Novosphingobium sp. G106: one gene and its partner. The protein of the gene in region 2 interacts with the protein of the main gene of each other region in a pairwise test. Links are inferred from orthologs where the notes say so. Each region holds a gene or a part of one and is shown on either strand. Other genes may lie near its edges. The genes, in order: rpe and dnaN.

Evidence for each region.
Region 1: the proteins of dnaN (region 2) and rpe interact in binary tests that used the Escherichia coli proteins (3 or more experiments, as listed by UniProt). The link is inferred for Novosphingobium sp. G106 from one-to-one orthologs.

What each region holds. Positions count from the first base shown.
Region 1 is NZ_JAHOOZ010000001.1:4,051,790-4,054,932, forward strand. Bases 248-3,075 are described here. They hold rpe (ribulose-phosphate 3-epimerase), read right to left. Parts: upstream 2,079-3,075; coding sequence 1,416-2,078; downstream 248-1,415. Other genes in these bases: KRR38_RS19290 (heparinase II/III family protein), read right to left, coding at 248-1,310; KRR38_RS19300 (DUF2141 domain-containing protein), read left to right, coding at 2,352-2,849; KRR38_RS19305 (NTP transferase domain-containing protein), read right to left, coding at 2,856-3,075. Outside these bases: more of KRR38_RS19290, read right to left, coding at 1-247; more of KRR38_RS19305, read right to left, coding at 3,076-3,143. UniProt on the Escherichia coli protein: Catalyzes the reversible epimerization of D-ribulose 5-phosphate to D-xylulose 5-phosphate.
Region 2 is NZ_JAHOOZ010000001.1:518,158-521,376, reverse strand. Bases 232-3,135 are described here. They hold dnaN (DNA polymerase III subunit beta), read right to left. Parts: upstream 2,291-3,135; coding sequence 1,172-2,290; downstream 232-1,171. Other genes in these bases: fabG (3-oxoacyl-[acyl-carrier-protein] reductase), read right to left, coding at 2,453-3,135; KRR38_RS02430 (hypothetical protein), read right to left, coding at 590-937; KRR38_RS02435 (FAD-dependent oxidoreductase), read left to right, coding at 232-509. In the rest of the region: more of KRR38_RS02435, read left to right, coding at 1-231; more of fabG, read right to left, coding at 3,136-3,219. UniProt on the Escherichia coli protein: Confers DNA tethering and processivity to DNA polymerases and other proteins. Acts as a clamp, forming a ring around DNA (a reaction catalyzed by the clamp-loading complex) which diffuses in an ATP-independent manner freely and bidirectionally along dsDNA.

The DNA of each region.
Region 1 (3,143 bases), 3.5 Mb from region 2 along the record:
TTGACGTCATCGAGCACCAACGTCGAATGCGCCGCGGTGGCGCGCAGGCCCTGCTCGAGCCGGACCGGAACGAGCCCGCCCGCGGCGGCCGAACCGCCGCAGTTGACGACGATCCGGTGTGCGCCCGAGGAAAACTCGAAAGCCAGCGTCGAGGCGCAGCCCGTCCGCGCATGCTTCGCCATCGGCGGCGGCGCGGCGTCGAACAGCAGCAGGCTCTTCTGCGCGGTGACGCGCTGGAAGCCCCACTGGCGCACGTCGCGCAGGGGCCGCGTGCGCACGCTGCTGGCATCGACCAGCCGGGCGATCTCGTCGGCGTCGATCGCCCAGGAGCCCTGCCACGAGCCCAGCGAGCCGTCGCCGTGGGTCAGCGCGAGCAGCGGCGGCACCAGCACCGCGATCAGGTTGTCGAGCGCTTCGGGCGCCTCGCGCCGCGTGGCGCGGTAGCAGGCGCGCAGGCTGACGAGCAGCGTGATCGCTTCCATCTGGCCGAGCGGGCTGCGCGACAGCACGCCGCCATCGTCGCCGATCAGGTCGCCCAGCGCGCGGATCAGCCCGGCCTCGCCAAAGAGGCGGCGCGGGCGGCCGTCGGGCAGCAGCAGGCCCGAGGCGACGATGCCACACCAGCCGGCGACCGCGCCCAGCAGGTCCTCGGCACGGCCGACGTTGCGGTCGAGCCAGCGCGCGCCGTCCATGACCGCCGCAAGTACACGCGGGCGCAGTCGCTTGTCGTGACCCGAAAGGATCAGCGGCGCGTGGACCAGCCAGTTGAGCTGGCGCGTGCCGGCGTTGGCCACACTCCAGGCTGGCCCCTTGCCGGGCTTGCCTGGCGGCTTGGGATTGGCGTCGAGCCAGGCGGCGAAGATCCGTTCGGCGACGGGCACGCCCTGCTCGCGCACGGCGCAGGCTTCGAGATCGGCGAGCCAGGCGAAGGAATGGACCACGCGCTCGAGCGGCGGGGTCATCCGGCCGGCGCCGGCGAAGTCGATCTGCGCTATCGGCGTCTTGGCACCGTGAACGAGGAAATGCCCGGCACGCAGCGCGGTGCCCGCGGCGCGGCTGCCCGGCAGCGGGTTCGACACAGTCGCCAGCAGCCGCGGCTTGGCCGACTTGCCCATCGGCGAGCTGAGCATCGAGCCGGGCACGCCGATCTTGTAGGCGAATCGTACCAGCCATTCGCCGGCACCGACCGAGGGCGGCGAGAAATCAGCGAGCGCCAGCGCCCGTCCCGGCTCGATGATGCCGGGCTCGACCGGTTCGCCGCGGTCCCGATCAGCCTCGCTGGCGGTGACCTCGGCTTCACTCACCACCATCTCCTCGGCCGCGTCGGTCAGCGGAATTGCCAGGGCGTCACCGGCATCGATATCAATAGCGGTACGCGTGGCGGCGAGAGCGGAAGTTGCCGTCTCGCCCATGGCTCAGGCAAGCCCCTTGAGCGCGGCGATATTCGCCGCATAGCGATCGGGGCCACCGCGGAACGTCGCCGTGCCAGCGACCAGCACGTCCGCGCCGGCATCGACGCAGGACTGCGCAGTGCCGACATCGACGCCGCCGTCCACTTCGAGCCTGATATCCCGTCCCGTCTTGTCGATCATCTTGCGGAGCGCCTCGATCTTGCGCAGCTGGCTGGAAATGAAGCTCTGCCCGCCGAAACCCGGATTGACGCTCATCACCAGGACGAGGTCGATCTCGTCGATCAGGTAATCCAGCATCTTGGCCGGGGTTCCCGGGTTCAGCGAAACGCCGGCCTGCTTGCCGAGGCCCTTGATCGCCTGAACCGTGCGGTGGGCATGCGGACCCGCCTCGGGATGGAAGGTGATGATGTCGGCACCTGCCTCGGCAAAGGCCTCCAGGTAGAGGTCGACCGGCGAAATCATCAGGTGCACGTCGAAGGGCTTCTTGGTGTGCGGCCGCAGGGCTTTGACCACCATCGGCCCGATCGTGATGTTGGGCACGAAATGGCCGTCCATCACGTCGACGTGGATCCAGTCGGCCCCCGCCGCATCGACCGCGCGCACTTCTTCGCCCAGCCGGGAGAAATCGGCGGAGAGGATCGAGGGCGAGATGAGAGGGGCGGCCATGAAAGGCGATTAGACACCGCCACGGGGGGGGGACAAGGACGAAACCAGGTGTTTTCCACACGCGAAGGTAAGCCGCACGACTAACGCCATTGCGCATGCGGCCAACCGTCGCCGCAAAGGCTTGCAAATTCAGTCTGTATTCAGCGGCAAAATCGAATATTAAGCCCTCTCGCCCCCGGGGGCCGCCGCCCCGCCGTCTCGAAACGGCAATGCCAAGCTGCTGAGATAGCCAATCCTTTTCCCCTCATTTTCATTGTCAGGACCAGTACGCCCATGACCCTCCCGAGACGTCTGAGCGCGGCGGCGATCGCTTGCGCCGCCACGCTGACGGCATTCTTCGGACACGCTGCGCAGGCCCAAACGGCAACGCCGCCGGCGGGCTGCACCGGCACGCCCAGCGCAACCTGGATCACCGTCAATGCGGAAGGCTTGCGCAACAGCAACGGCCTGCTCGCGGTCACCCTCTATGCCGACAATCCCAGCAAGTTCCTGGTCCGTCACGGCTCGCTCTACGTCGGCCGGGTGAACGCGGTGCAGGGCACGACCCATGCCTGCCTCTTCGTGCCGAAGCCGGGCGTCTATGCGCTGGCGCTCTATCACGACGAGAACGGCGACAAGAAGTTCGACCGCACTTCCATCGGCTTCCCCGCCGAAGGCTATGGCTTCTCGAACAATCCGCCGACGCTGGCCGGCCTGCCGTCGTTCCGCTCGGTCCGCCTAAACATCCCGCGCACCGGCCTGACTACGCGCGTGCAGATGAAGTACCCCTGATCCGATTCAGCCGTAGATTTCCTTGAGCTGCACCGGGGCCTCCGCCTCGGCCAAGGCATGCGCACGCGGATCGTCGACGTCGAGCCACCAGGCCTCGCCGACGTCCAGCGTCGCCGCCCGGCCCTTGTCGGCGAGGCGCTGCATGCCGTCGGACAGGCTTCCGGACTTGCCCGCCGTCACGGCCTCGGCGATCGCCTCGGCGAGTTCGGGCGTGGCGAGGAATGCACCGCAATCGACCGCGTCGTATTCGGGTATCGTCTTGCCGATGGCTTGGATGAAACCGCGCGCGTCGGT
Region 2 (3,219 bases):
CGTCGCCCAAGGCGATCCTCGGCGGCGACGACCGGGTCATCGGCGTCGAAGTGGAACGCACCAAGCTCGAGGACGGCCGAGCCGTCGGCACCGGCGAGATCTACACGGTGCCCGCCGAACTCGTGGTCATCTGCATCGGCTACCAGACCTCACCGATCCCCGACGTGCCCTTCGACGAGAAGAACGGCCGTTTCGCCAACGAGGAAGGCCGCATCCGGCCCGGCCTCTACTGCGTCGGTTGGGCACGCCGCGGCCCCACGGGCACAATCGGTACGAATCGTCCGGACGGTTTCGCGGTGATCGAGAAGATCGCCGGGGACATCGGCGACGGCGCCGGCAAGCCGGGCGGCGACGGTTTCGACAAGCTGGCGAACGAGCGCAACCTAGCGGTCATGGCTTTCGACGACTGGAAGAAGATCGACGAAGCCGAAGTCAAACGCGCCCGCGACGGAGCCCCACGCGAGAAGTTCATCGCGGTCGAGGAAATGATCGCAGCGGCCAGGGGCTGACCCCAACAGAAAAGGGGCGGACCGAAGCCCGCCCCTTCTCCTCCTGGCTTTTGCGACCCAGGCTCTTTGTTAGTTCCAGCTCAGTTGCCGGCCGTTCCCGTCGCGTTGGCACCGGTTTCAGCGCTGCCGGCGGGCGCCTGAGCCGAGGTATCGGCGGAAGCCTTGGCCTTGCCGCGGGCGTGACGGCCCTTGTGCGCATTGGCCGCGGCGTCTGCCGTGGTGTCGGTCGTTGCCGAGGTGTCGGGCGTAGCCGCCGTACCCTGCGCCGTACTGTCGAGCGTGCCCTGGGCCGTGGTGCCGGGGGTCCCGACCGTGGAATTTACCGCGCCGCCAACGGTGCCACCGACTGCTCCGCCGACCTGCGCATACGCGGCCGGGGCGGCAGCGAGGCCAACGAGGGCAATCGACGCGATCATGAATTTCCGCATGTGTTCTCTCCGGTTTGTATCAACTCGTTCAACCTAGGCCGGAAAGCGGAGGAATTTCAGGGGTGTGGCGGCCACTGGTCGTGCCGGGAGGCTCGCCCCGTCCCATCTTTCGCCAAGATGAACGAGCCGTTGTCCCATGTTCAGGAAAGCGATCTCGGCTGGCCGATACAAAGGCTCGGCCCGCCGTTCCTGCGAACGACGGGCCGAAAATTCGCAACGAATCGATGCGGAGCGTCAGACTCGCATCGGCATCAGGACGTAGAGCGCGGCGCTCTTCTCGTTCTGGCGGATCAAGGTCGGCGCGCCGGCATCCGCGAGGTGGAGTTCCACCGTGTCGCCTTCGATCTGGCCGAGGATGTCCTTGAGGTAGCCGGCGTTGAAGCCGATCTCGAAACCTTCGGCCGAATAGTCGGCGGCGATCTCTTCGGCGGCGGTGCCGTTGTCGGGCGAAGTGACCGACAGGGTCACGCGGTCGTTGTCGAGCGCCATCTTGACCGCGCGGGTCTTCTCGGTGGCAATCGTCGCGACGCGGTCGACGCCTTCGTAGAAGCTCTTGGGGTCGAGCCTGAGCAGCTTGTCGTTACCCGTCGGGATGACGCGGCTGTAGTCGGGGAAAGTGCCGTCGATCAGCTTGCTGGTCAGCACGACGCCGTTCTCGCCGCCCAAGGTGAAGCGCACCTTCGAGGCCGAGAGATCGATCAGGACATTGGTATCGAGCGCTTCCTCGAGCAGCTTGCGCAGTTCGGCTACACACTTACGCGGCACGATCACGTCGGGCATGCCGTCAGCACCGGGTGGCTTGGCCAGGGTGAAGCGGGCGAGCCGGTGGCCGTCGGTAGCCGCGGCCTTCAGTTCCTCTTCGGTGACGTGGAGGAAGATGCCGTTGAGGTAGTAGCGCGTCTCTTCGGTCGAAATCGCAAAGCGGGTGCGGTCCACCAGTTCCGCCAGGGTGCGCGCGGGAAGCTCGAAACTCGTCGGCAGCTCGCCCTCGACAATCACCGGGAAGTCGTCGCGCGGCAGCGTCGGCAGGGTGAAGCGGCTGCGGCCGGCCTTGACCACCATGCGGTTGTCGGCAGTCTCGATCGAGACCTGCGCACCGTCGGGCAGCTTGCGGGCGATGTCGAACAGCAGGTGCGCCGAAACGGTGATCGCACCAGGCGCCTCGACCGAGACCGCGCCCATCGTTTCGACCACCTGCAGATCAAGGTCGGTCGCCATCAAGCGGAGCGTGCCGCCCGGCTGCGCGTCGATCAGCACGTTCGACAGGATCGGGATCGTATTGCGCCGTTCGACGACGGACTGCACGTGGGACAGACAGCGCAGCAGCGTCGCGCGTTCGATAGTGGCCTTCATGACGGTCTCATGTCCCCCATCGGCCGGCGACGGGAGTCGTCCGCCGGCGCTGAATTCGGACCACATTCCTTAACGCCGGGGCAGCGAGCGGCAAGCACGAAGCGCGGCAGAAGGAGCGATTCTGGGGATAATTGTTCGATTCAGCCCGCGCGCTCGTGCGGCTCAGCCGAACATCGCCATGCCGCCGTTCACGTGCAAGGTCTGGCCTGTCACATAGCCCGCCTCACGGCTGGCGAGATAGGCGACCGCGGCGCCGATGTCCTCGCCCTCGCCCATCCGGCCCATCGGGATGCGGCCGTTGAGCGCATCCTTCTGCGCGTCGGGCAGGATTTCGGTCATCGCCGTTCGGATGAAGCCGGGCGCGACGCAGTTCACGGTGATCCCGCGGCTGGCGATTTCCTGCGCGAGGCTCTTCGACATGGCCGTAAGCCCGCCCTTGGCCGCCGCGTAGTTCATCTGCCCGGGATTGCCCGTCGCGCCGACGACCGATGTGATCGTGATGATGCGGCCGAACTTGGCCTTCATCATCGGCCGCGTCGCTGCGCGCATCAGGCGGAAGGCGGCTTCGAGGTTGACGCGGATCACCGCGTCCCATTCCTCGTCCTTCATCCGCATCGCCAGATTGTCGCGCGTGATGCCGGCGTTGTTGACCAGAATGTCGAGCTTGCCCAGCGAATCCACCGCCGCGGGCACGAGCTTCTCGACGTCTTCGGGATTGGACAGGTCGCAGGTGATGGCGACGTGATCGACTTCCTGCAGATGCTGCGGCGTGTGCTCGTCGAGCTCGTCGCGAAACAGGCGCAACTTCTGGGCATTGGAGCCCGACACCGCCAGCCGCGCACCCTGCCTGGCCAACGCGCGCGCGATCGAGGAGCCGATCCCGCCCGAGGCACCGGTAACGAGGGCGGTCATACCATGCAGGTCGAACA